Regions from separate parts of the Phytopseudomonas daroniae genome, predicted to be linked through region 1. Evidence: predicted binding sites of a transcription regulator. Region 1 holds the regulator's gene; each other region holds the start of a gene.
What was found. Region 1 encodes FliA, which starts transcription of late flagellar genes. Its sites were predicted from a motif close to CTAAAGTTTNNNNNNNNNNNGCCGNTAA; they were not measured.
Positions count from the first base shown of each region.

Region 1 (7,325 bases):
ATCCCAGTGACCACCCGCGGACTCGGCTGCTGAAGGCTGGCCATCCTTCGGTGCGGGGTCGCAACTGGGTTTGCCGTGCACGTGGAAGCCGTGCACGCCTGGCTCCAAGTCATGCAGTTCAGGGGTGAAAACCACGCCGTAAGGGCTCTGGCTGATCACCACCTTGCCAACCGAGGTGCCAACGCCTTTAGCGTCCACGGCATTGAGTTCGACCGCCAGGTCGGCGGCCTGCAGGCTAGCGGCACAGCAACTGGCCAATGCGGCCATCATCCAGCGTTTCATACGTGACTCCTCGTAGATGGAAAATCCGTGGGCAAAACCATCGCTCACAGGTTGTGGACTTGAGTTTCCTGGCGGGGTTCGTGTTTTCGTCTCGCTTTCGTGTCAGCTGTCGCCGGCCCGATCAGCCTTACCGTTCAGTGATTTCAGGTTTTTTGCAGAGTTGGAAAGGTTCTTGCAAACACCGGCAGCGAAGGCGCTAAGGCGTCAAAAGATTGAATCAGCCGGGGTAACCACGTGGCAGTAGATCGCGCACAAATGATTGGCAACGTTCGCAGCAACCTGTCCGGGTTGCGCGACGGCAATCTCGGTATCCCGCTGTTGCTGCTGGTCATGCTCGGCATGGTCATGCTGCCGGTTCCGCCGTTCCTGCTCGACGTGCTGTTCACCTTCAATATCGCCTTGTCCATCGTCGTCCTGCTGGTGGCGATCTATGCGCTGCGGCCGCTGGATTTCGCCGTCTTCCCGACCATCCTGCTGGCGGCTACCTTGCTGCGTCTGGCGCTGAACGTGGCCTCCACGCGGGTGGTGCTGCTGCACGGGCAGGACGGCGCGGGAGCGGCCGGGCAAGTGATCAAGGCGTTCGGCGAGGTGGTGGTCGGCGGTAACTACGTCGTCGGTATCGTGGTGTTCGCCATCCTCATCATCATCAACTTCGTGGTGGTGACCAAGGGCGCCGGACGGATTTCCGAGGTCAGTGCGCGTTTCACTCTGGATGCCATGCCCGGCAAGCAGATGGCCATCGATGCCGATCTCAATTCCGGCCTGATCGACCAGGTGGAAGCCAAGAAGCGCCGTGTCGAGGTAGCCCAGGAAGCGGATTTCTACGGTTCGATGGACGGTGCCAGCAAGTTCGTGCGCGGCGATGCCATCGCCGGTCTGCTGATCATGTTCGTCACCCTGCTCGGCGGCATCGGCATCGGCATGCTGCAGCACGGCCTGCCGTTCAGCGAGGCGGGGCGCATCTACTCGTTGCTGACCATCGGTGACGGTCTGGTGGCACAGATCCCGTCGCTGCTGCTGTCCACGGCCGCGGCGATCATGGTCACCCGGGTTTCCAGCTCCGAAGACATGGGCGCTCAGGTCAACCGGCAGATGTTCGCTTCGCCGCGCGCGCTGGCCGTTGCGGCGGCGATCATGATCGCCATGGGCCTGGTGCCTGGCATGCCGCATATGCCTTTCGTTGGCCTGGGCCTGATCGCCGCGGGCGCGGCGTACTGGATCGCCAACAAGCAGCGCAAGGTCAAGGAAGTCGAGATTCAGGAGGTTCAGCGCCAGCAGGAACTACTCCCGGCGCAGCGCGCTCAGGAGATCAAGGAGCTTGGCTGGGACGACGTGATGCCGGTGGACATGGTCGGTCTGGAAGTCGGCTATCGGCTGATTCCGCTGGTCGATCGCAACCAGGGCGGGCAACTGCTGGCGCGGATCAAGGGCGTACGCAAGAAGCTGTCGCAGGAGATGGGCTTCCTGATGCCATCCGTGCATATCCGCGACAACCTGGATCTGCAACCCAATGCTTATCGACTGACTCTGATGGGCGTCAGCGTCGCCGAGGCCGAGGTTTACCCGGATCGCGAACTGGCGATCAACCCGGGTCAGGTATTCGGCACCCTCAACGGCGTAGCCGCCAAAGATCCGGCGTTCGGTCTCGATGCCGTGTGGATCGACCCCGGTCAGCGCGACCAGGCGCAATCCCTCGGTTACACCGTGGTGGACGCCAGTACCGTGGTCGCCACCCACCTCAATCAGATCCTGCACAAGCATGCTCATGAGCTGCTGGGCCACGAAGAAGTCCAGCAACTGATGCAATTGTTGGCGAAAAGCTCGCCAAAGCTGGCGGAAGAGCTGGTTCCTGGCCTTATCTCGCTGTCGACCCTGCTCAAGGTGCTGCAAGCGCTGTTACAGGAGCAGGTGCCGGTACGTGACATCCGTACCATTGCCGAAGCCATCGCCAACGTCGCACCGCGGAGTCAAGATCCCGCCGCGATGGTTGCTGCGGTACGCGTCGCGTTGGCTCGCGCAATCGTGCAAAACATCGTGGGACTAGAGCCGGAGCTGCCTGTGATCACCCTTGAGCCAAGGTTGGAACAGATATTGCTAAATAGTCTTCAGAAGGCCGGTCAAGGCTCCGAGGATGGCATCCTCCTGGAACCTGGCATGGCCGAGAAGCTGCAACGTTCCCTGGTGGAAGCAGCGCAGCGTCAGGAGATGCTTGGCAAGCCGGTGATTCTGCTGGCGGCCGGGCCGGTTCGGGGAATGCTCTCGCGTTTCGCCCGGTTGGCCGTCCCGAGCATGCATGTTCTGGCGTACCAGGAAATTCCGGACAACAAGCAGGTCACCATCGTTGCGACGGTGGGGCAGAATTAATCGAGGGTACGGGCCATGCAGGTCAAACGCTTTTTTGCCGCCGATATGCGCCAAGCCATGAAGCTGGTTCGCGATGAGCTGGGCGCTGATGCGACCATCATCGGTAACCGCCGTGTGGCGGGTGGCGTGGAATTGACGGCCGCGCTCGATTATCAGGTCGCGCCCGCACCGGCGCGGCAACCGAACCCGGCCCTGGAGGCCGAACTGCGCAAGACTCAATCGCGCATCGCCTCCGCCCAGGCCGAACTGACTACCCGTGCGCAGCTGGATGCCGGCAAGGATCGTCAGCTGTTCGCCGATGCGCCAGGTGCGTCGCCTGCCGACAGCCTGGACGCCGTGCTCGAGCGTCAGCAGAAGAAGCCGGCCTCGGCTTCGGTCGATCAGGCCGCGCTGGATTCGATGCGTTCCGAACTGCACGGCCTGCGTGAACTGATCGAAATGCAACTGGGTTCCATCGCCTGGGGGCAGATGCAGAGCCGTCGCCCGCAACAGGCCACTCTGTGGCGTCGTTTGCAGCGCATGGGGCTGCCCGCCGAACTGGCCCGTACGCTGCTCGAACGTGTGGCCTCGCTCGGTGACCAGCGTCAGGCCTGGCGTATGGTGCTGGCGCATCTGGCACACTCGATTCAGACGCCCAAGCAGGAGCCGATGGAAGAGGGCGGCGTGATCGCTCTGGTCGGCCCGGCGGGCATGGGCAAGACCACCACGCTGGCCAAGCTCGCAGCACGCTACGTACTCAAGTACGGCGCCGCGAATATCGCCCTGGTGAGCATGGACAGCTACCGCATCGGTGCCCAGGAACAGCTAAAGACCCTGGGCCGTATTCTTGGCGTATCCGTGACCCACGTCGATCCCGGTCAGTCTTTGACTCAGGCGCTGGCGCCGTTGGCGCGCAAGCGTGTGGTGCTTATCGATACAGCCGGTCTGCCGGCCAGCGACCCGGCGCTGCGTATGCAACTGGAAACCCTGGCAAGCCGCGGCGTCAACGCCCGAAATTACCTTGTGCTGGCTGCTACCAGCCAGGCGCAAGTGCTGAAGGCCGCCTATCACAGCTACAAGCGCTGTGGGCTGGCCGGCTGCATTCTGAGTAAACTGGACGAAGCGACCAGCATGGGTGAGGTATTGGGTCTGGCTATTAGCCACCGTCTACCAGTAGCCTATCTGGCAGATGGCCCGCGGATTCCGGACGATGTACAGGTGCCGCGTAGTCATCAACTGGTCAGCCGTGCCGTCGGTCTGCAGGCTCCGGATGAGCCCAGTGAGGATACGATGGCCGATATGTTTGCAGGCTTGTATCAGGATCCGGCACGACGCGCGGGATGATCATGCTGTGTGGCGAAGCGCTGGTTGCGGTCGTCCCGGCAGCGCACAATGGCCCTATGGCTTAAAGCGAAGATAGATAAGGTGTGTAGATAACATGGGTATGCATCCCGTACAGGTGATCGCGGTGACCGGCGGCAAAGGCGGCGTTGGCAAGACCAATGTGTCGGTGAATTTGTCGTTGGCGCTGGCGGATCTCGGTCGGCGCGTCATGCTCATGGATGCCGATCTGGGGCTGGCCAACGTCGACGTGCTGCTCGGTCTGACGGCCAAGCGCACCCTGGCTGACGTGATCGAGGGTGAGTGCGAACTGCGCGATGTCATCCTGCAGGGGCCTGGCGGCATTCGTATCGTGCCTGCGGCCTCCGGCACCCAGAGCATGGTGCAGCTCACGCCCATGCAGCACGCTGGCCTCATCCAGGCATTCAGCGATATCAGCGACAACCTCGACGTACTGATCGTGGACACCGCCGCCGGTATCGGCGACTCGGTGGTGAGCTTCGTGCGCGCCGCCCAGGAAGTACTGGTGGTGGTGTGCGACGAGCCGACCTCGATCACCGATGCCTACGCGCTGATCAAGCTGCTCAATCGTGACCACGGCATGAATCGTTTCCGGGTGCTCGCCAATATGGCGCACAGCCCGCAGGAGGGCCGCAACCTGTTTGCTAAGCTGACCAAGGTCACCGACCGTTTCCTGGATGTCGCGCTGCAGTATGTGGGTGCGGTGCCTTACGACGAGTCGGTACGCAAAGCCGTACAGAAACAGCGTGCGGTGTATGAGGCGTTCCCTCGTTCGAAGTGCGCGCTGGCGTTCAAGGCGATTGCCCAGAAGGTTGACGCATGGCCGTTGCCGGCCAATCCGCGAGGCCATCTGGAGTTCTTCGTCGAGCGCTTGGTGCAACAACCGACTGCAGACACGGCTGTATGACGACAGCCTCTGGACTCCGCATGTATAGCAAGACACAGGCACGGGATTCACAGCATCAATTGATTGAGCGTTACGCGCCGTTGGTCAAGCGCATTGCCTATCACCTGCTGGCGCGTCTGCCCGCCAACGTGCAGGTGGATGATCTGATCCAGGCCGGAATGATTGGCCTGCTCGAGGCATCCCGCAACTATGACGCTGGCAAGGGCGCCAGTTTCGAGACCTTTGCCGGGATTCGCATTCGTGGCTCCATGCTCGATGAGGTGCGCAAGGGCGATTGGGCACCACGTTCGGTACACCGCAACAGCCGGATGGTCAGCGACGCAATTCGAAAAATCGAAGCGAGAACCGGAAGAGACGCTAAAGATCAGGAGGTTGCTGCCGAACTCCAATTGAGTCTCGGGGATTACTACGGCATTCTTGGCGACACTTTGGGCAGCCGCTTATTCAGTTTCGACGACCTGTTGCAGGAAGGCGAGAGTGGTGGGCTGCAGGAAGACACGAGTTCCCTGCACCACGGGCCTTCGCATGAACTGGAAGATGATCGTTTCCAGGCGGCTCTGGTCGATGCCATCAGCAATCTGCCGGAGCGTGAGCGGTTGGTGTTGTCGCTGTATTACGATGAGGAATTGAACCTCAAGGAAATCGGCGAGGTACTGGGAGTTAGTGAGTCGCGAGTCAGCCAATTGCACAGTCAGTGTGCCGCGCGTTTACGCGCGCGGTTAGTGGATTGGCGCGCATAAGAGTTTTTTCAAGGGTAGAGCTCAGCAAGGGTTAGGCGCCCCCGCGAAAGCAGGTGGGGAAGCGGTCGGAGTCGCGGGCGACTTACTGTTGGTAAAAATGAGCACTACTCGCTTCTGGCCCGCACTGACGTGCGTTAGCCGCAAGCGGCTTGTCGACTGGGCTGGCAACCCAGGGTGTTTTCAACGCAGCAGGGCCGACACGCAGCAGGCCTTGCGCATATTTTTGAGAATTGGCAGGGCGCTGGAAAACACAGTGAACGCAGCAAAGCAGGGCGCAATGGTTTTGTGGCGTTCCGCCAGGCCGGTTTCACGATTTATAAGCGCTTCGGAATGCTGAAGGCGTTTTAGGACTGTACGGAGGTCGACTTGGACAAGAACATGAAAATCCTCATCGTCGATGATTTCTCGACGATGCGACGGATCATCAAGAACCTCTTGCGTGATCTGGGGTTCACCAACACGGCGGAAGCCGACGACGGCACCACCGCATTGCCGATGCTGCAAAGCGGTAGCTTCGACTTTCTGGTGACCGACTGGAACATGCCGGGCATGAGCGGTATCGACTTGCTGCGTGCAGTGCGTGCGGATGAGCGCTTGAAGCAGATGCCGGTGCTGATGGTTACGGCAGAGGCCAAGCGCGATCAGATCATCGAGGCCGCCCAAGCCGGTGTGAACGGCTATGTGGTCAAGCCATTCACCGCTCAGGTGCTCAAAGAAAAGATTGAGAAAATATTCGAGCGGGTCAACGGCTGATGTCTGCCGCGAGGTTGTTATGGAACACGATGATTCTCAAGAGGCCGGCCTCGAGTCGACCCTGAAAAGCAATGCCCGCCAACTGGTAAACAGCCTTGAACAAGGCAACTTTGGTGAAGCGATACAGCTGATCAATGAACTGAACAAGGCGCGCGACCGGGGTCTTTACCACGAAGTCGGCAAGCTCACGCGTGAGCTGCATAACGCCATCGTCAATTTTCAGCTCGATCCCCGGGTGCCTCACGCCCAGGAAGTCTCGCAGATATCCGACGCCACCGAGCGGCTCAATTACGTCGTGACCATGACCGAGCGCGCAGCCAATCGCACCATGGATCTGGTCGAGCAGAGCGCGCCACTGGTCAATGACCTGAGCAGCGAAGCCGATGCCCTGAGCGAGGATTGGGGGCGTTTCATGCGCCGTGAAATGGGGGCTGAGGCTTTCCGTGAGCTGGCCAAGCGCATCGAGCTGTTTCTTGCGCGCAGCCAACGCGACAGCAGCAAGCTGTCCGGGCATCTCAACGACATTTTACTGGCGCAGGACTATCAGGATCTGACCGGGCAAGTGATCAAGCGTGTCACGCAACTGGTGACCGAGGTAGAGAGCAACCTGCTGAAGCTCATGTTGATGGCCAGCCAGGTCGATCGCTTCGCCGGCATCGAACACAATCACGACGAGTTGCGTGTCGAGCAGAACAAACAAAAAGATGCGTCCCACGGTGAAGGTCCGCAGATTCATGCCGATAAGCGTGATGATGTCGCATCCTCCCAGGACGACGTCGACGATTTGCTGTCCAGCCTGGGATTTTAGGAGCACGTCATATGAGCTTCGGCGCCGATGAAGAAATCCTCCAGGATTTCCTGGTAGAGGCCGGCGAGATTCTCGAGCAGTTGTCCGAGCAATTGGTGGAGCTGGAAAGCCGCCCGGACGATATGAACCT
Region 1 is NZ_QJUJ01000005.1:200,965-208,289, reverse strand. It holds gene sodC (superoxide dismutase family protein) at 1-282, opposite strand, end outside; gene flhA (flagellar biosynthesis protein FlhA) at 538-2,646, shown strand; gene flhF (flagellar biosynthesis GTPase FlhF) at 2,662-3,969, shown strand; gene fleN (MinD/ParA family protein) at 4,064-4,894, shown strand; gene fliA (RNA polymerase sigma factor FliA) at 4,891-5,634, shown strand; gene DNK10_RS14340 (chemotaxis response regulator CheY) at 6,013-6,387, shown strand; gene DNK10_RS14335 (protein phosphatase CheZ) at 6,407-7,195, shown strand; gene DNK10_RS14330 (chemotaxis protein CheA) at 7,207-7,325, shown strand, end outside.

Region 2 (7,325 bases), on a different contig from region 1:
CAGTGCTGCATGCAGTGATAGGACGTGGTTTTTTATCTGGCACGCACCACGCACAGGTGTTTACGGTCTTCATGGGCGCTGCAACTGACGTAGCCAGTGATGCAGACGTCTGGTCTGGGGGCTGACGGCGTGGGTAGTGAGTCTTTGCAGGTTGTCCAGGCTGATGAACGGCTGTGGTATTTCGTCGTCGCCAAACAGGATCCCGGCAGGATGGCAGTGTTCCAGTAATGCACTTTGCCAATCGGGGTAGCCCAGCAAGTTGCACAGCGTCAGCGCGTCGAGCCACGGCTGGTCATCGTTTGTGTAGCGTATGGCAATGTCATGACCTTCGAACATCAGGTGGTGTGATCGCATCGTTCGCTTCCTTGGCGAGTTGTTTTCCTGTTCAGCTGTTAGTGATGAAATCATTAATTCCACTAGATATACAACTGAATGTTCAGTTAAGCATGGACGCGGAATTTAACGTCCGCCTCCATGACTGAAAAAATCGAATTCTCCCAACGTTTGCGTAACGCCATGCTCGCTGCAGGCTATCCAGATCGCCCGGCTGTATTGGAGCGTGAGTTCAATTCGCGTTATTGGGGGCGCTCCGTGACCTTCCAGGCGGTTTCTCGTTGGTTGCGTGGTGAGGCGATTCCTTCCCAGGACAAGCTCCAGGTGCTGGCCGCATGGCTGCGGGTAGAGCCCCAGGCCTTGCGCTTTGGCGAGCGTGCTGCCCTGGCTGCGCGCGAGCAGCGCGGCCGCTGGGAGGATCCGAAGTTCTATCCGGAGCGTGAGGCCATCGAGGCCTTTCTGGTTCTGCCACCGCAGCAGCGCAAGGTCGTCCGCGACGTGATCATGGCATTCGCCCTCGCCGCAGAGGCGGGTAACAAGAGACCGGGCTCCGATTGAGCCATCCCGGAGCCAGCGTGATGGGGCCGGCCATTAGCTACAAGCCGCAAGCTGCAAGTAAAAGCGGGAAGGCGCCCGCCACCCCCTGGGCCGCAGGATGGGTACAACCCATCAATTGCCGATGGGTTGTACCTGCGCGGCCCGTCCCATCCTGCGGCTAGAAGGCGAAAGCGGCCAGTCGATGATCCGCGTTGAACGACGGATCAGGCCTTCGGCCCCGGATTACGCCTGCGGCTAATCCAGGCTACATTCGTGCCATTATCCCGTAGGTTGGATCGGGGCGCGTAGCCTAGCGAAGCGTAATCCGACATTTGGCTGGCACATCCAATACAGTTTTTGAGCGGCCGCTACCGCCACGTAGCTGCCATCTGTACCGGACACCTTGCAAGGGGTTCTCAGAGCTGGAAGCGGGCGATGTTTTCCCGTAGCGCCTCGCTGGTTCTGGCCAGGCTCTCGCTTTCCCGCTGGGTAGCGGCGAAGGCCTCGGCGGACTGGGCACTGCTGTCGCGCACGGCGACGATGCTCTGGCCGATCTGCTCGGCAACCGTGCTCTGCTCTTCCGCCGCGGCGGCGATCTGCTGGTTCATGCCGTTGATTTGTTCGATCATGCCGACGATCCGCACCACCGCTTCGCCGGCTTCCGACACACCTGCGACCGACTGCTGGCTGGAGTTCTGGCAGTGCTGCATGTACTGCGCGGTCTCGTCGGCGATGCGCTGCAGGTTGCCAATCAGGCTTTCGATTTCCGCGGTGGCGCCCTGGGTGCGCTGGGCCAGGCCGCGTACCTCGTCGGCCACCACAGCGAAGCCGCGGCCGGCCTCGCCGGCGCGCGCGGCTTCGATGGCCGCGTTGAGGGCCAGCAGGTTGGTCTGGTCGGCGACCGCCTTGATCACGTCGAGCACGCTGCCGATATTGCCGCTTTCCTGCTTCAGTCGGGCCATGGCCTCGGCGGAGCTGTCGATGACGCCCGCCAGCTCGCCGATCAGATCGACCGCATGACGGGTCTTGTCCTGGCCGAGGATGGCGGCCGTGTCCGCTTCGCCGGCTGCCTGCGCTGCCGCTTCAGCGTTGCGCGCCACGTCCTGGACGGTGGCCGACATTTCATGAATGGCGGTGACGATCTGCTCGATTTCCTGCTGGGCCTTGGCGACACCGGCCGTGTTGAGCTGGCTCGATTCGGCCATTTCCTGGCTGGCGGCGGCCACCGATTGCGAGGAGGCGTCGATGCGCTGCGCCATGTCGCGCAGGTTACGCTGCATCTGTCGCAGCGAACCGAGAACTCCCTGGCTGCTTTGCGCACCGTCATGCTGGCGCAGGTCGCCCTCGGCTACCTGCTGGGCGAGGCGGTCGAGGTCTCCCGGCTCAGCTCCCAGCGCGCGCAGCAGTCTGCGGGTGATGAGGTGGCCAAGCACAATGGCGAGCAGGGTCGAGAACAGGGCAATGCCCAGCAGCAGGGTGCGTTGCTGGCGGTAGCTGGCGTCGTTCTGCTCGAGTCGTTCGGCGGCCAGTTTCGCGGTGTAGTCCAGGTATTCGTCGATCGCTACCGTCAGTTCCCGCAGTAGGGGTGTGCACTGCCGGGCGATCATCTCGATGGCCGTCGCGTCCTGCCCGGCGAATACCAGGTCGGCGATGTTCTTGGCGATGGGCTCGTAGCGCCGCTCGATGACCTGGATGTTGTTGAACAGTTCGCGTGCCGTGCTGGAAACATCCTTGTCCTGGGCAATCTCCAGGGCCAGGGCGTCGAGTTGCCGGGTGACCTGGTCGTTCGCCGCCTCGATGGCGGATCGCTGGCCGGCGCGTTCGCCATGATCCACGATCAACACCAGGTTGCGCAGGGCAATAGCGCGATCCTTGGCGGCGTTAGCCAACTGGCCGGCGAGCTTGGCGCGATGGTCAATGCCGTTGATATAGCGCGAGAAACTGTCTTTCGCGGCTGCCAACTGGTAAAGGGAGGCGCCGGCTACCAGCAATAGAAGAACGACCAGAACGGCGTAGCTCAGGTAAAGCGTCATACGAATGGATAGCTGGCGAGTTTGCGACATACCGGGTCTCTCTCGGGTCGGCGGGCATGAAAGGGTTATCGGCAGGCCAGGGGAAAATTGAGGTATTCGCTGGCTGCAGCTGTCATTGATCATGAAATCATGATCATTTTCTTTATTAAACTATAGGTTTAATAATTCGCAGAGTAATTGACCCAAGGCATGCTGGCGAAACGATATTTTTCAGCCCGTTGCAGCTCGGCTTCGACCAGACAACGCGTGGCTGCTTCCATCAATCGACGGGGTTCGCCGTTTGCCGATGCAATGCCGGCAAGCGCAGGGCGAGCTAGGACGGTCGTGACAAGAGTGATGCAGGAAGAGGGCATATGTGGCTGGGGGATGGCAGTCAGGGCGAAAGTGCTGCCGTTTTCTCGGCCCGGGTGCGAATGATCTTGCCGCACCTGGCCTGTGCCATCCCACCGGGAAGCGATCGACGCTGGTACGGCTCGCTGCCCCGGCGTCTCAAGGTGTGGGCGTATCCTCAGGCAAACACAAAATACTTGCGCACCGTTTCCACCACTTCCCAGGTGCCTTTCATACCGGGCTCGACCACGAAGATATCGCCGGCTTTCAGGTGGATCGGCGCCATGCCGTCCGGGGTGATGATGCAGTAGCCCTCTTGAAAGTGGCAGTACTCCCACTTCACGTAATCCACGCGCCATTTGCCGGGCGTGCAGATCCAGGTGCCCATGATCTTGCTGCCGTCATCGGAGGTGTAGGCGTTGAGGTTGACGGTATGCGGCTCGCCCTCGATGCGTTCCCACTTGCAGGCATCGACGACGGGTATCGGTTGGGTGTCGCGCAGCACGGTGATTGGCTGGTTGGTCATGGTCGTCTCTCTGTTGCGGTAAAGGTCGTTCACCATAGAGCGGCGTGGTACCGGCCAATTGTCTGGGCTCGACATGCGAGTGCCCATCCGCGCTATCGGCGGTTTGCCTTTACTGACGGTCAGTCAGGAACTTGTATTTTTCCCTCTCAGTCCAACACCTCGATTCAGCGGCGATGTAGCGCCGCATCAGCAAGCCGAACAAGGATGTCTCACCTTTCATGCTCAATCGAGGCGCCCATGAATTCCGAAGAGCAAACCCTGATCGATGGCCTGTTCTCCCGTTTGCAGGAGGCCGAGCACGAGGGCGGCCTACGCGATACCAAGGCCGAAGCGCAGATCAAGGGGCACCTGGCCCGTCAGCCCGCTGCGCCGTACTACATGGCCCAGGCGATTCTGATTCAGGAAGCGGCGATCAAGCGCCTGGATCAGCGCGTGCGTGAACTGGAGGCTCAGGCAGTCGAGCAGCGACGGCAACGCCCGAGCGGCGGTGGCTTTCTCGCCGGCCTGTTCGGTGGCGCCCAGCCCAATGCCGCACCACGGCTCGCGCAGCGCCCGGCGGGCTGGGGTGAAACCCGATTCTCCCAAGGTGCAGCGGCAGGTGTTGCGTCTACGGCCAATGCGCAGAGCACCGCGTCGGCTGCCCAGGGCGGCGGTTTCATGCGCGGTGCGTTGCAGACTGCCGCCGGTGTGGCAGGTGGGGTGATGGTGGCGGATCTGCTGACCAACCTGTTCCACCACGATCAGCCCCAGGAAATTGTCGAGGTCATCCGAGAAGACATGCCAGCGCAGACCGACAGCTTTGCCAGCGGTCTCGACGATGCTCCCTATGCCGGCACCGACGATATCGATACCGATGCTTTCGACAGCTCGGTCTTTTTCGACGACGACGGCACGTTCAGCTAATTCGCTATGGCGCTGGTAACCGGTCAGGCGCGACGTTTGGAGAAAGTGACCGCCCAACGCAGTGTGAAATTGGCATCGCTACAGGGTGTGGGCAAGCGAGTCGGGACTGATATTCCTGTGACCTGGGTTCGGATATGATGCGCCACCCCAAAAATCGATCGAACATCACCAGGTCACTATGCCCGTTAATGCGCTTTATACCGACCTGTCTGATTACTACGATCTGATGTGTGCCGATATCGACTATCAGGCACAAAGCCATTGTATTCACAGGCTGCAGCAGATTTTCGGTAACGGGGGCTCCAGGCATCTTGATCTGGCCTGTGGAACCGGGCCACATGTTCGCCACTTCATTGAGGCCGGCTACACAAGCAGTGGGCTCGATATTAACCAACCCATGTTGGATAAAGCGGCCATTCGCTGTCCGCAAGCGCACTTCTCCTTGCAGGATATGTGTAATGTCACAGTGAGCGAGCCCGCGGATCTGATTACCTGTTTTCTCTACTCCATTCACTACAGTGGCGGGATCGAGCGGCTCAAAGCCTGTATCGCCAGTGTGCATGCTGCACTCGAAACCGACGGGCTCTTCTGCTTCAACGTTGTCGATAAGAACAAAATCGACAACAACCTGTTTGCGGCGCACACCGTCAAGGATGATGAAAGTCTGTTCACCTTCAGTTCTGGCTGGAACTATGGCGGTGAAGGCGAAAAGCAGTCGTTGAAACTCAGTATTGAAAAGACCACAGCCGCCGATGTGCAGGTATGGCACGACGAACATCCCATGGTCGCCGTGAGTTTCGCTGAGTTACAGGTGCTTTTACAGCTGCACTTCGACGTTCATATGTTCGAACACGATTACGAAAAGATCATTCCCTGGGACGGTGCTTCCGGGAATGCCATCTTTGCCTGCGTAAAGAAACCGCTCTGATACGCGTTCCGGGCCTAGGGTAGGGTGGAAGACGCCTTTTTCTTCCACCGTTTGGCCATCCTCACCACGCATCAACGGGATTCGGCCTTGTCCAGGCGATTGGCAAAGGCGAACTTGATGACCTCCTGCGCGGCGAAATCGGCATGTTAACTCGCTGCTGCATGAGAACAATCAGATCAGGTGCTTTTGATCTTGGCGGCCAGAACGGCTGCCTGGATCGTGGCCAGGGTTTTCTTGCCCGCTGGAAACTCGAAGACTGCACTTTCAACCAACGTGTACAGGCGTTCACCGGTGTTCAGCGTGAACTCCACGAACGCCAGATGCTCGACCCATGAGCGGTAGCGCCGCACCATGAAGATGCTGTGCTTTGACCTTACCGAACCAATCTTCGCAAGGGGGATTTGCCGGTGCCCCGCTGCACTGGAAATGAACAGCTCGTCGTTGTGGATGGAGGCCGGCCCGGATTTCTTCAAACGCCGCCATTCCACGGCGAAGCGCCACACCATGATGAACAGAAAGGCGCCGGCCAGAAGCAGATCGGGGAGGGGAGTGTCAGGCCCTTTGATCAGTATCAAACCACCGATTGCCGCGAGAATGGTCAGGGTAATGGAGCGGTAGAAATAGACGCTGTGAAACTCAGGGAAGGTCAGAAAGCGGATATCCATAGGCGGTTTCCTGGTGCCGGAATTCCCGATGCGCTAATTGGGGGCTGAATAGGTTGAGGCGCCGCGCAGCATTATCGGTGTTGGTGAGATGGAAAACCGTACCTTGTTCCTGTTTCTGCTGAAGACCTTCGCAGAGCACGATCAAGTCCGGATTCAGGGCAGGACGCCGCCAGGTCTAGTCATCTGGCCTGCCCTCGAAACGCCGGGCGAGAAAGCCCATCACGATACCTCCGACGATGCCGATGGCACCGCAGGTCAAACCCATGGAGCGGTTGCTCACGAAGCCGACGTTTTTCACATGGGTTGGCAGACCGACCAGCCCGGTAAAAAACAGCATCGCGACCGAGAGGGCAATGAGGTATATGCCGCCGGCTCGCCAGGACTGGGTAGCAATGCCCTTGCTCCGGCAATAGGCGTAACCCAGGCCGATTGGTAGCAGGAACTGGGTCGCGAGGAAAAGGATCAGGTTACTGCTGTCGTTCATCGCTGTCTGTTTCAGAGGGGCCGGATCAGGGTATTGCATCTGCTTGCCATGCTGCGTGACATGCCACGCAAATCGCTGGCGGAACAGCCATAAGTGCGGAGGGGGATCGGGGCGTGTAGCTGACGCTTTTTTCATCCACCCTTTGGGCGGTGAATATTCAGGCTCCATGCTAATCATGCCTACATAGAACGCGGGCATGCTCAATGGATGGTCGGCGTGAGGCGTTCGCTGACCAGCTGTTGAGCCTGATAGGCCATCTGATCGAGCAGGCGGTCGCGCTTTTTCTCGGCCTCGCTCATGGCCTTCTTGCCGTGCTGCTTCAACAGGTAGGTGTGGATCTGTCGAACTTCGGTGGACTGGTAGATCGGCGTGAGATCCTGCACCGCCACCATCCCGTCCGAGCGATAGGCGCGAGTATTCATCAATACTTGCGGCCCCTGCGCCGCCAGAACCCGAAAGCCCAGGGCCTCGAAGGTCGGCACCTTGCCCGCCGCGCAGGCCAGTTCGACATGCGGGTGGCGCTCGATGATCTGCTGCAGCATGGCCCGCGCAACACCGCGCCTGCGATGGCTGGCCTGCACGGCCA
Region 2 is NZ_QJUJ01000011.1:190,267-197,591, forward strand. It holds gene DNK10_RS22145 (YecA/YgfB family protein) at 1-18, shown strand, start outside; gene DNK10_RS22150 (BRO-N domain-containing protein) at 70-354, opposite strand; gene DNK10_RS22155 (transcriptional regulator) at 475-891, shown strand; gene DNK10_RS22160 (methyl-accepting chemotaxis protein) at 1,287-2,933, opposite strand; gene DNK10_RS22165 (cupin domain-containing protein) at 3,412-3,759, opposite strand; gene DNK10_RS22170 (DUF2076 domain-containing protein) at 3,997-4,662, shown strand; gene DNK10_RS22175 (class I SAM-dependent DNA methyltransferase) at 4,841-5,590, shown strand; gene DNK10_RS22180 (hypothetical protein) at 5,767-6,255, opposite strand; gene DNK10_RS22185 (hypothetical protein) at 6,431-6,907, opposite strand; gene DNK10_RS22190 (GNAT family N-acetyltransferase) at 6,940-7,325, opposite strand, start outside.
Region 2: a site for FliA is predicted at 2,969-2,996, ahead of DNK10_RS22160 (methyl-accepting chemotaxis protein). Genes of this name have one in related genera too.

Region 3 (7,325 bases), on a different contig from region 1:
CAGGCCACGATAACGCCGATTCGCGAGCGCCTGCAGACGATTCCGGAAAACCGTCGCTGGCTGGTTTCCAGCGAAGGTGCATTCAGCTACCTGGCACGGGACTTCGGCCTCAAGGAGCTGTACCTGTGGCCGATCAACGCAGATCAGCAGGGCACGCCACAGCAGGTTCGCAAGGTGATCGATGCGGTCAGGGCCAACCAGATCTCTGCGGTATTCAGTGAAAGCACCATTTCTGCCTCGCCGGCCCAGCAGGTGGCTCGTGAAACCGGCGCCAAATACGGCGGCGTGCTGTATGTCGATTCCCTCAGCGAGCCGGACGGCCCGGTACCGACCTACCTCGACCTGCTGCGCGTCACCTCGCAGACCATTGCTGACGGGCTGGCCGAGTGATGCAAGACAGTCTGCAGAATCAGGACAGCCTCGACGGCATCCGCGTCGAACGCATCAGCGTCACTTACCGCAATGGTCATACCGCCCTGCGTGATGCCAGCTTCAGCAGCCCCGGCGGCAGCATCACCGCCCTGGTGGGCGTCAACGGCAGCGGCAAGTCGACGCTGTTCAAGGCCATCATGGGTTTCGTGCGCCTGGCGCAGGGCAGCATCAGCGTACTCGGCATGCCGGTGCACGACGCCCTCAAACGCAACCTGATCGCCTACGTGCCGCAAAGCGAAGACGTCGACTGGAATTTTCCGGTGCTGGTCGAAGACGTGGTGATGATGGGCCGCTATGGCCACATGGGCATGCTGCGGCGGCCGCGCGCCGCCGACCGTGAGGCCGTGGACGCTGCCCTGGCACGGGTCGGCATGAGCGAGCTACGCAAGCGGCAGATCGGCGAGCTGTCCGGCGGCCAGAAAAAGCGCGTGTTCCTCGCTCGCGCTCTGGCCCAGGATTCGCGGGTGATCCTCCTCGACGAACCCTTCACCGGGGTCGACGTGAAAACCGAGGACGCCATCGTACGGCTGCTCGGTGAACTGCGCGACGAAGGCCGGGTGATGCTGGTCTCCACCCACAACCTGGGCAGCGTGCCGGAATTCTGCGACCGCACCGTGCTGCTGGCGAGCACCGTGCTCGCCTACGGCCCGACCCAATCGGTGTTCACCCGGGAAAACCTGGAGCGCACCTTTGGCGGCGTGCTGCGCCACTTCGAACTGCCCGGTGAAGGGCACGATCGCAAATCGCCACTGATCGGCATCATCACCGACGACGAACGCCCGCTGGTGCTCTACGACGGCAAGTCGACCATCCGTGGTCGCGTCGACGAAAAGGATCAATAGTGCACATCCTGCTCGAACCCTTTTCCTACGGCTACATGGTCAATGCCATGTGGGTCTCGACCCTGGTCGGTATGGTCTGCGCGCTGTTGTCGGTGTACCTGATGCTCAAGGGCTGGTCGCTGATCGGCGACGCCCTGGCTCATTCCATCGTTCCCGGCGTCGCCGGTGCCTACATGCTAGGCCTGCCCTTCGCCCTCGGCGCCTTCGGCGCCGGTACTCTGGCGGCGGGTGCCATGCTGTTCCTCAACCAGCGCAGCAAGCTCAAGGAAGACGTGATCATCGGCCTGATCTTCTCGTCGTTCTTCGGCCTCGGGCTGTTCATGGTGTCGCTGTCACCGACCTCGGTGAACATCCAGACCATCGTGCTCGGCAACATACTCGCCATCACACCCGGTGACACGCTGCAGTTACTGCTCATCGCCGGCATCACCATGGCCGTGCTGGCAGTGCGCTGGAAAGATCTGATGGTGGTGTTCTTCGACGAAAACCACGCCCGCTCCATCGGCCTCAGCCCGACGCGCCTCAAGGCGATCTTCTTCATCCTGCTGTCGGCCTGCACGGTGGCGGCGATGCAGACCGTCGGTGCCTTTCTGGTCATCGCCATGGTCGTCACTCCAGGCGCCACCGCCTACCTGCTCAGCGACCGTTTCGACCGGCTGCTGCTGATCGCCGCTTGCATTGGTGGCCTGAGCAGTTTCATCGGTGCTTACGCCAGCTACTTTCTCGATGGCGCCACCGGGGCGATCATCATCGTGCTGCAGACCGGCGTGTTCCTGCTGGCCTTCTGTTTCGCACCCAAGCATGGCCTGCTCGCCGCCCGCCGCCGCGCCGCCCAGGCGCGACTGGAGATGTGACCATGGAGATGCTGCTGCAGCCGCTGCAAATCGACTTCATGCAATACGCCCTGCTGATCGCCGTGCTGGTGGCCATTCCCGCCGCGCTGCTGTCGTGCTTTCTGGTGCTCAAGGGCTGGGCGCTGATGGGTGACGCCACCGCCCACGCGGTGTTTCCCGGCGTGGTCATCGCCTATATCGTCGGCCTGCCCTACTCGCTCGGCGCCTTCGTGGCCGGCATGTTGTGCGCCATCGCCACGGGCTATCTCAAGGAAAACAGCCGGATCAAGCAGGACACTCTGATGGGCGTGGTGTTTTCCGGCATGTTCGGCCTCGGCCTGCTGCTGTACACGCAGATTCACAGCGATGTGCATCTGGATCACATCCTGTTTGGCGACATGCTCGGCATCGGCTGGGCGGATCTGCTGGAAAGCGGGCTGATCGCCCTGGCGGTCACCGCCTTCATCGGCCTGAAGTGGCGCGACCTGCTGCTGCATGCCTTCGATCCGGTGCAGGCACGCACCGTCGGCCTGCCGGTGCGCCTGCTGCACTATGGCCTGCTGGCGGTAATGTCGCTGACCATCGTCGGCGCGCTCAAGGCCATCGGCATCGTGCTCACCGTGGCGCTGCTGATCGCCCCCGGCGCCATCGCCTTCCTGCTCACCCGCACCATGGGCGCCATGCTGTTCACCGCCGTAGGCATCGCTGTCGGCGCCGCACTCGGCGGCGTGTACCTGAGCTTTTTCATCGACAGCGCCCCTGGCCCGACCATCGTGCTACTGCTCAGCGCACTGTTCGTGGTGGTGTTCATTCATGCAGGCAGACGCGAGCGCAGGAGCACCGCGCAATCGTAGTAATTCCGTATGGTTCTTCACTTGCAGACATGGATGTCATGCCAAGCAGTCCCTGACGCCACTGCCAGCCTTTTCCAACACTCACGCTGATCAGGCGTCTGTCATACCTGCACACAATGAGGCGGCCCTCAGCTTATCGCTTGATTACTTACCCTAAAGCCACCAGTTCAGCGAACAAGCCCTGATATTCCTGCAACATGTCGCTTTCTACATGGCACCGAACCTGCCAACTCCTGAAGAAGCGGTCGGCATAGCAAATACCCTTCAAGTTTATCTGCCCTCCGCCGATTCGATATTTACAGGCCGGCACAGCGCCTGAAGATTTTTCTTCTACTGCCTCCCGCTTCAAAAACAACTTCTCTCGCTCGAGCAGGAACAGCCGTGAACATCAAACAGAAACTCACCTGGGCCTTCGCGGCCATCGCCTGTGTGCCCGTCGTACTGGTCGCCGTCGTGGTGGTGGTCAATCTGCGTACCCAGGCGCAGGACAACTTCCTCGACAGCAGCAGCCGCGAGATCCGCCAGATCGAGAACGCCATGAATCAGTTCTTCGACGCCATCGCGCAGAACGTCGAGTTCCTGGCCAAGAACCCGCAGGTGCAGAGCACCGGTGAGTTGAAGGACTACACCGCCGCCGATGCCGCGCAAACGCCTCTGCCGGAAAGCAACCAGGCGCTGCTGCAGATGTTCACCCAGTTCGCTGCCAGCCACCCGACCACCGCCTATCTGTCGATCGGCAAACCCGATGGCGGTTACGCGATCTGGCCGGACGACCCCACGCTGAGCAACTACGACCCGCGTGTGCGCCCCTGGTACCAGGCTGCCATGGCCTCGCCGGGCAAGACCGTGCGCACCTCGGCCTACTACTGGGCGCCGGATGACGTCGTGCTGATGGGGACCGTGCACACCATCGACAACGCCCAGGGCCAGCCGGCCGGCGTGCTCGGCCTGGACGTTTCGCTCAAGCAGCTCACCGACCTGGTCAAACAGATCAAGCTCGGCGAGAGCGGCTATCTGATGTTGCTGGAAAACAACGGCAACGTACTCGTCGACCCGCGCGATGCCTCGCACAACTTCAAGCTGCTCAGCGATCTGGGCGGCGGCTATGCCGAGCTGGCCAAGGTCGAGCAGGGGTTGATCGAAGTGGAGCTGAACGGCGTGCCGTACATGGCCAATGTCTGGTCGTCGCAGACCCTCGGCTGGCGTTTCGTTGGTCTGATCGAGCGCAGCGAAGTGATGGCCAAGGCCACCAGCCTGACCTGGCAGATCGCGATCATCGCGGCCGTGCTGGCTGTGCTGTTCGCCATTGTCGGTGCCAGTTTCGCCGGCCTGATCGTGAGGCCGATCCGCAGCGTGGCCGGCGGCCTGGAAGGCATCGCCCAGGGCGAAGGTGACCTGACCCGCAACCTGGATGTACGCGGCAACGACGAAACCGCCCTGCTGGCACGCTGGTTCAACCAGTTCCTCGGCGCCATCCGCACTCTGGTGCAACGCATCGGCAGCGCTTCGGCGGATCTGCAGACCGCCTCTGACGCCAGTACCCGCGTCGCCCGCGACATGAATGACGCCGCCGGCCGTCAGCGCGAAGCCGTGGAGCTGGTTTCCACCGCCTTCAACGAGATGGTCGCCACCGCCAACGAAGTGGCCCGCTCCTGCAGCCAGGCAGCCTCCTCGGCCGACTCCGGCCAGCGTCAGGTGCATGACGGTCAGTTGCAGATCGACGAAGCCACCGGCAGCGTCTCGCGCCTGAGCGAAAACCTGCAGAAGTCGGCCCAGGCCATGCAGGTGCTGGAGCAGGACAGCAAGAACATCAACGCCATCCTCGACACCATCCGCTCCATCGCCGAGCAGACCAACCTGCTGGCCCTCAACGCCGCCATCGAGGCCGCACGTGCAGGTGAACAGGGTCGTGGTTTCGCCGTGGTCGCCGACGAAGTGCGCGCCCTGGCCAAGCGCACTGCCGACTCCACCGGTGAGATCGACAGCCTGCTCGGCGGGCTGGCCAAGCGCACCCAGGACGTGACCAAGCAGATGCAGAGCAGCCTGAGCATGTCGCAGCAGAGCGTCGAGCGTATTCAGCAGGCCCGCGACAGCTTCGAGCAGATCCGCACCTCGGTGGACGAGATCCGCGATCAGAACAGCCAGATCGCCACCGCAGCCGAAGAGCAGCACCAGGTCGCCGAGGACATCAATCGGCACATCGCGCAGATCCACACCGATGCGCAACTGGTTGAAGAACTGGCGCACTCGGCGCGCAGTGACTCACAACGTCTGGAGTCGCTGTCCGGTGAGTTGAATGGCTTGGTAGGGCGTTTCAGAACCTGATCGGATCGCAGGCCAGCGGGCACCCATTGGTGGGAGGCGCTTCAGCGGCGATCGGCCATCGCGGCTAAAGCCCCTCCCACGCCAGGCTGCGGCGCTGCTCAGGGACGCAGCAGGCAGGATGGCCGGCACCCCTTCAATCGCCGCTGAGTTGTCACCTACGCGGCCCAGCGTGATTCAGCAACAAGCGCGCAGAATGGCCACATGTGCGCAGGAACCGCGCCCCCGCGGCGAATCGTGGCCATACCGCGATTTTTGCAGCATGGCCGCCATCGCATCGCGCCGGGGTCGACGCTCCACTGGTCAACCCTGACTCCGGCGATGCAGAGTAGCGCGCTGCTCAGGGGTGCAGGGCGGCCTCGGCCTCTTGCAGTTCGCCGCGGGCCTCTTCCAGCTTGGCCTGGCGCTTGGCGATCTTGTCGGCGTCGCCGTCCAGTTCGGCTTCACGCAGATCCGCCTCGCGCTCGCGCACCTCGGCACGGGCTTCGTTCACCTTGTCTTGCAGTTCGCGCTGCAGTCCGGCATCGGTGCAGTGGCTGCGCGCCTGCTGCAGCGCGGTATTCAAGCCCCTGACCCGGCCACTCTGACCAGCCTCCTCGGCGATACGGATCTGCTGCTCGATATCCGCCTCCTTCGCCGCGCAACGCGGATTGGACGTGTCGTCGGCGAATGCCGGCACGACGGCGGCAAGCAGCAGGCTGGAAAACAGGGCTTTCATCGGGAACGCTCCATGGGCCAATGGCGATTGATCGAGGGCGCCGCGCATGGCGACGCGAATACAGACCACGGATCAGCGCGATGATTTCCGCCAATGCCCGACAAAGGTTCCGGAGCCTCAGACCAGGGTCGACACGGAGAAACGCTCGCCATCGAACGGCGACGCATTGCTGCTGATCACTCGGTTGTAGCCCTGGTGCTTGGCCAGGTACAGCGCCTTGTCCGCCGCGCGGATGCAGTCTTCCACCGACTGCATCTGCGGATGATAGGCGGCGATGCCGATGCTCAGTTCGGTATCGCCCCGCTCGGACTCCGATGCCTGCTGCCGCAGACGCTCCAGCACCGCATGGGCATCCTCCAGGCCGGTCATGGGCAGCAGCACGCAGAACGCGTCGCCGCCGTAGCAACCGGCGGCATCGATCTGCCGTAGGCAGCCATGGATCATCTGGCCCAGACGGGTCAGTAGCGCATCGCCGGCCACATGGCCCTGCGGCTCTGGCCCAGGCTCAGCGCCAGACGATACAGGGTCACCACCATCATCGGATGCAACAGCAGCATGGGCATGCAGGCATACAGGTGCAGCGGCGTGACGGGGGCGTGAAAGGTGGCGCCGAACAACAGCATCCCGACCAGTACGCCGGCCAGTTGTGCGAGCAGCGCCCGGGCCACGAAACGAATACCGCCGGCGGCCACGTTGTTGGCCGTGAGCATGGCGACGAACACCGCGGCGGCAAGCGGGCTGAAACCGGCGGCGGCCAGGGCGAACATGGCGGCGAAGGAGTCGAAGAGGATATGCCAGCGCTCCATGCGCGCCGGCTCGCGGTAGATACGGCTGAGGCCGAAGGCCAGCCAGGGCCAGACAAAAGCGAACAGCAGCAGGGCCAGCCACACCCACGCGGGGCGCTGCAACTCCCATAGCGGCACGCTGACGCAGATGGCGACAACGGGCAGCCCGAGTACCCTGGGCAGCAGCCCGCGGCGAGCGAAATTGCTACGCGATTGGCCGTTATCGGTACGCATGGGCCGCCCTCGTGTGATCCCTGCCATATCCTCGCATCCTGGCGTGCCGTCGCGTTCGTCCCAACTTCAACCACGGCCTTAGATATACAGCATATCCCTGTAGCGGAGCCATCCATCATGGCATCGCGTCTGTGGCGACTCGCGAGGCCTGATCCGGCGTGATGGACGCAATGGAGAAGAGTCGACGGTCACTAATGCACTGTGGGCGCAAGCCTAATAGCAGCTTGCAGTTCGTCCATCTGGCCATTTTTGGCGCTGTTCAAGGGAGGGTGAACAGACTCCAGGTCGCCGAAAGAAGTCAGTTA
Region 3 is NZ_QJUJ01000018.1:17,253-24,577, reverse strand. It holds gene DNK10_RS25380 (metal ABC transporter substrate-binding protein) at 1-390, shown strand, start outside; gene DNK10_RS25375 (manganese/iron ABC transporter ATP-binding protein) at 390-1,274, shown strand; gene DNK10_RS25370 (metal ABC transporter permease) at 1,274-2,128, shown strand; gene DNK10_RS25365 (metal ABC transporter permease) at 2,131-2,961, shown strand; gene DNK10_RS25360 (methyl-accepting chemotaxis protein) at 3,343-5,286, shown strand; gene DNK10_RS25355 (DUF1090 domain-containing protein) at 5,624-6,001, opposite strand; gene DNK10_RS25950 (GGDEF domain-containing protein) at 6,119-6,481, opposite strand; gene DNK10_RS25945 (MASE2 domain-containing protein) at 6,460-7,020, opposite strand.
Region 3: a site for FliA is predicted at 3,225-3,252, ahead of DNK10_RS25360 (methyl-accepting chemotaxis protein). Genes of this name have one in related genera too.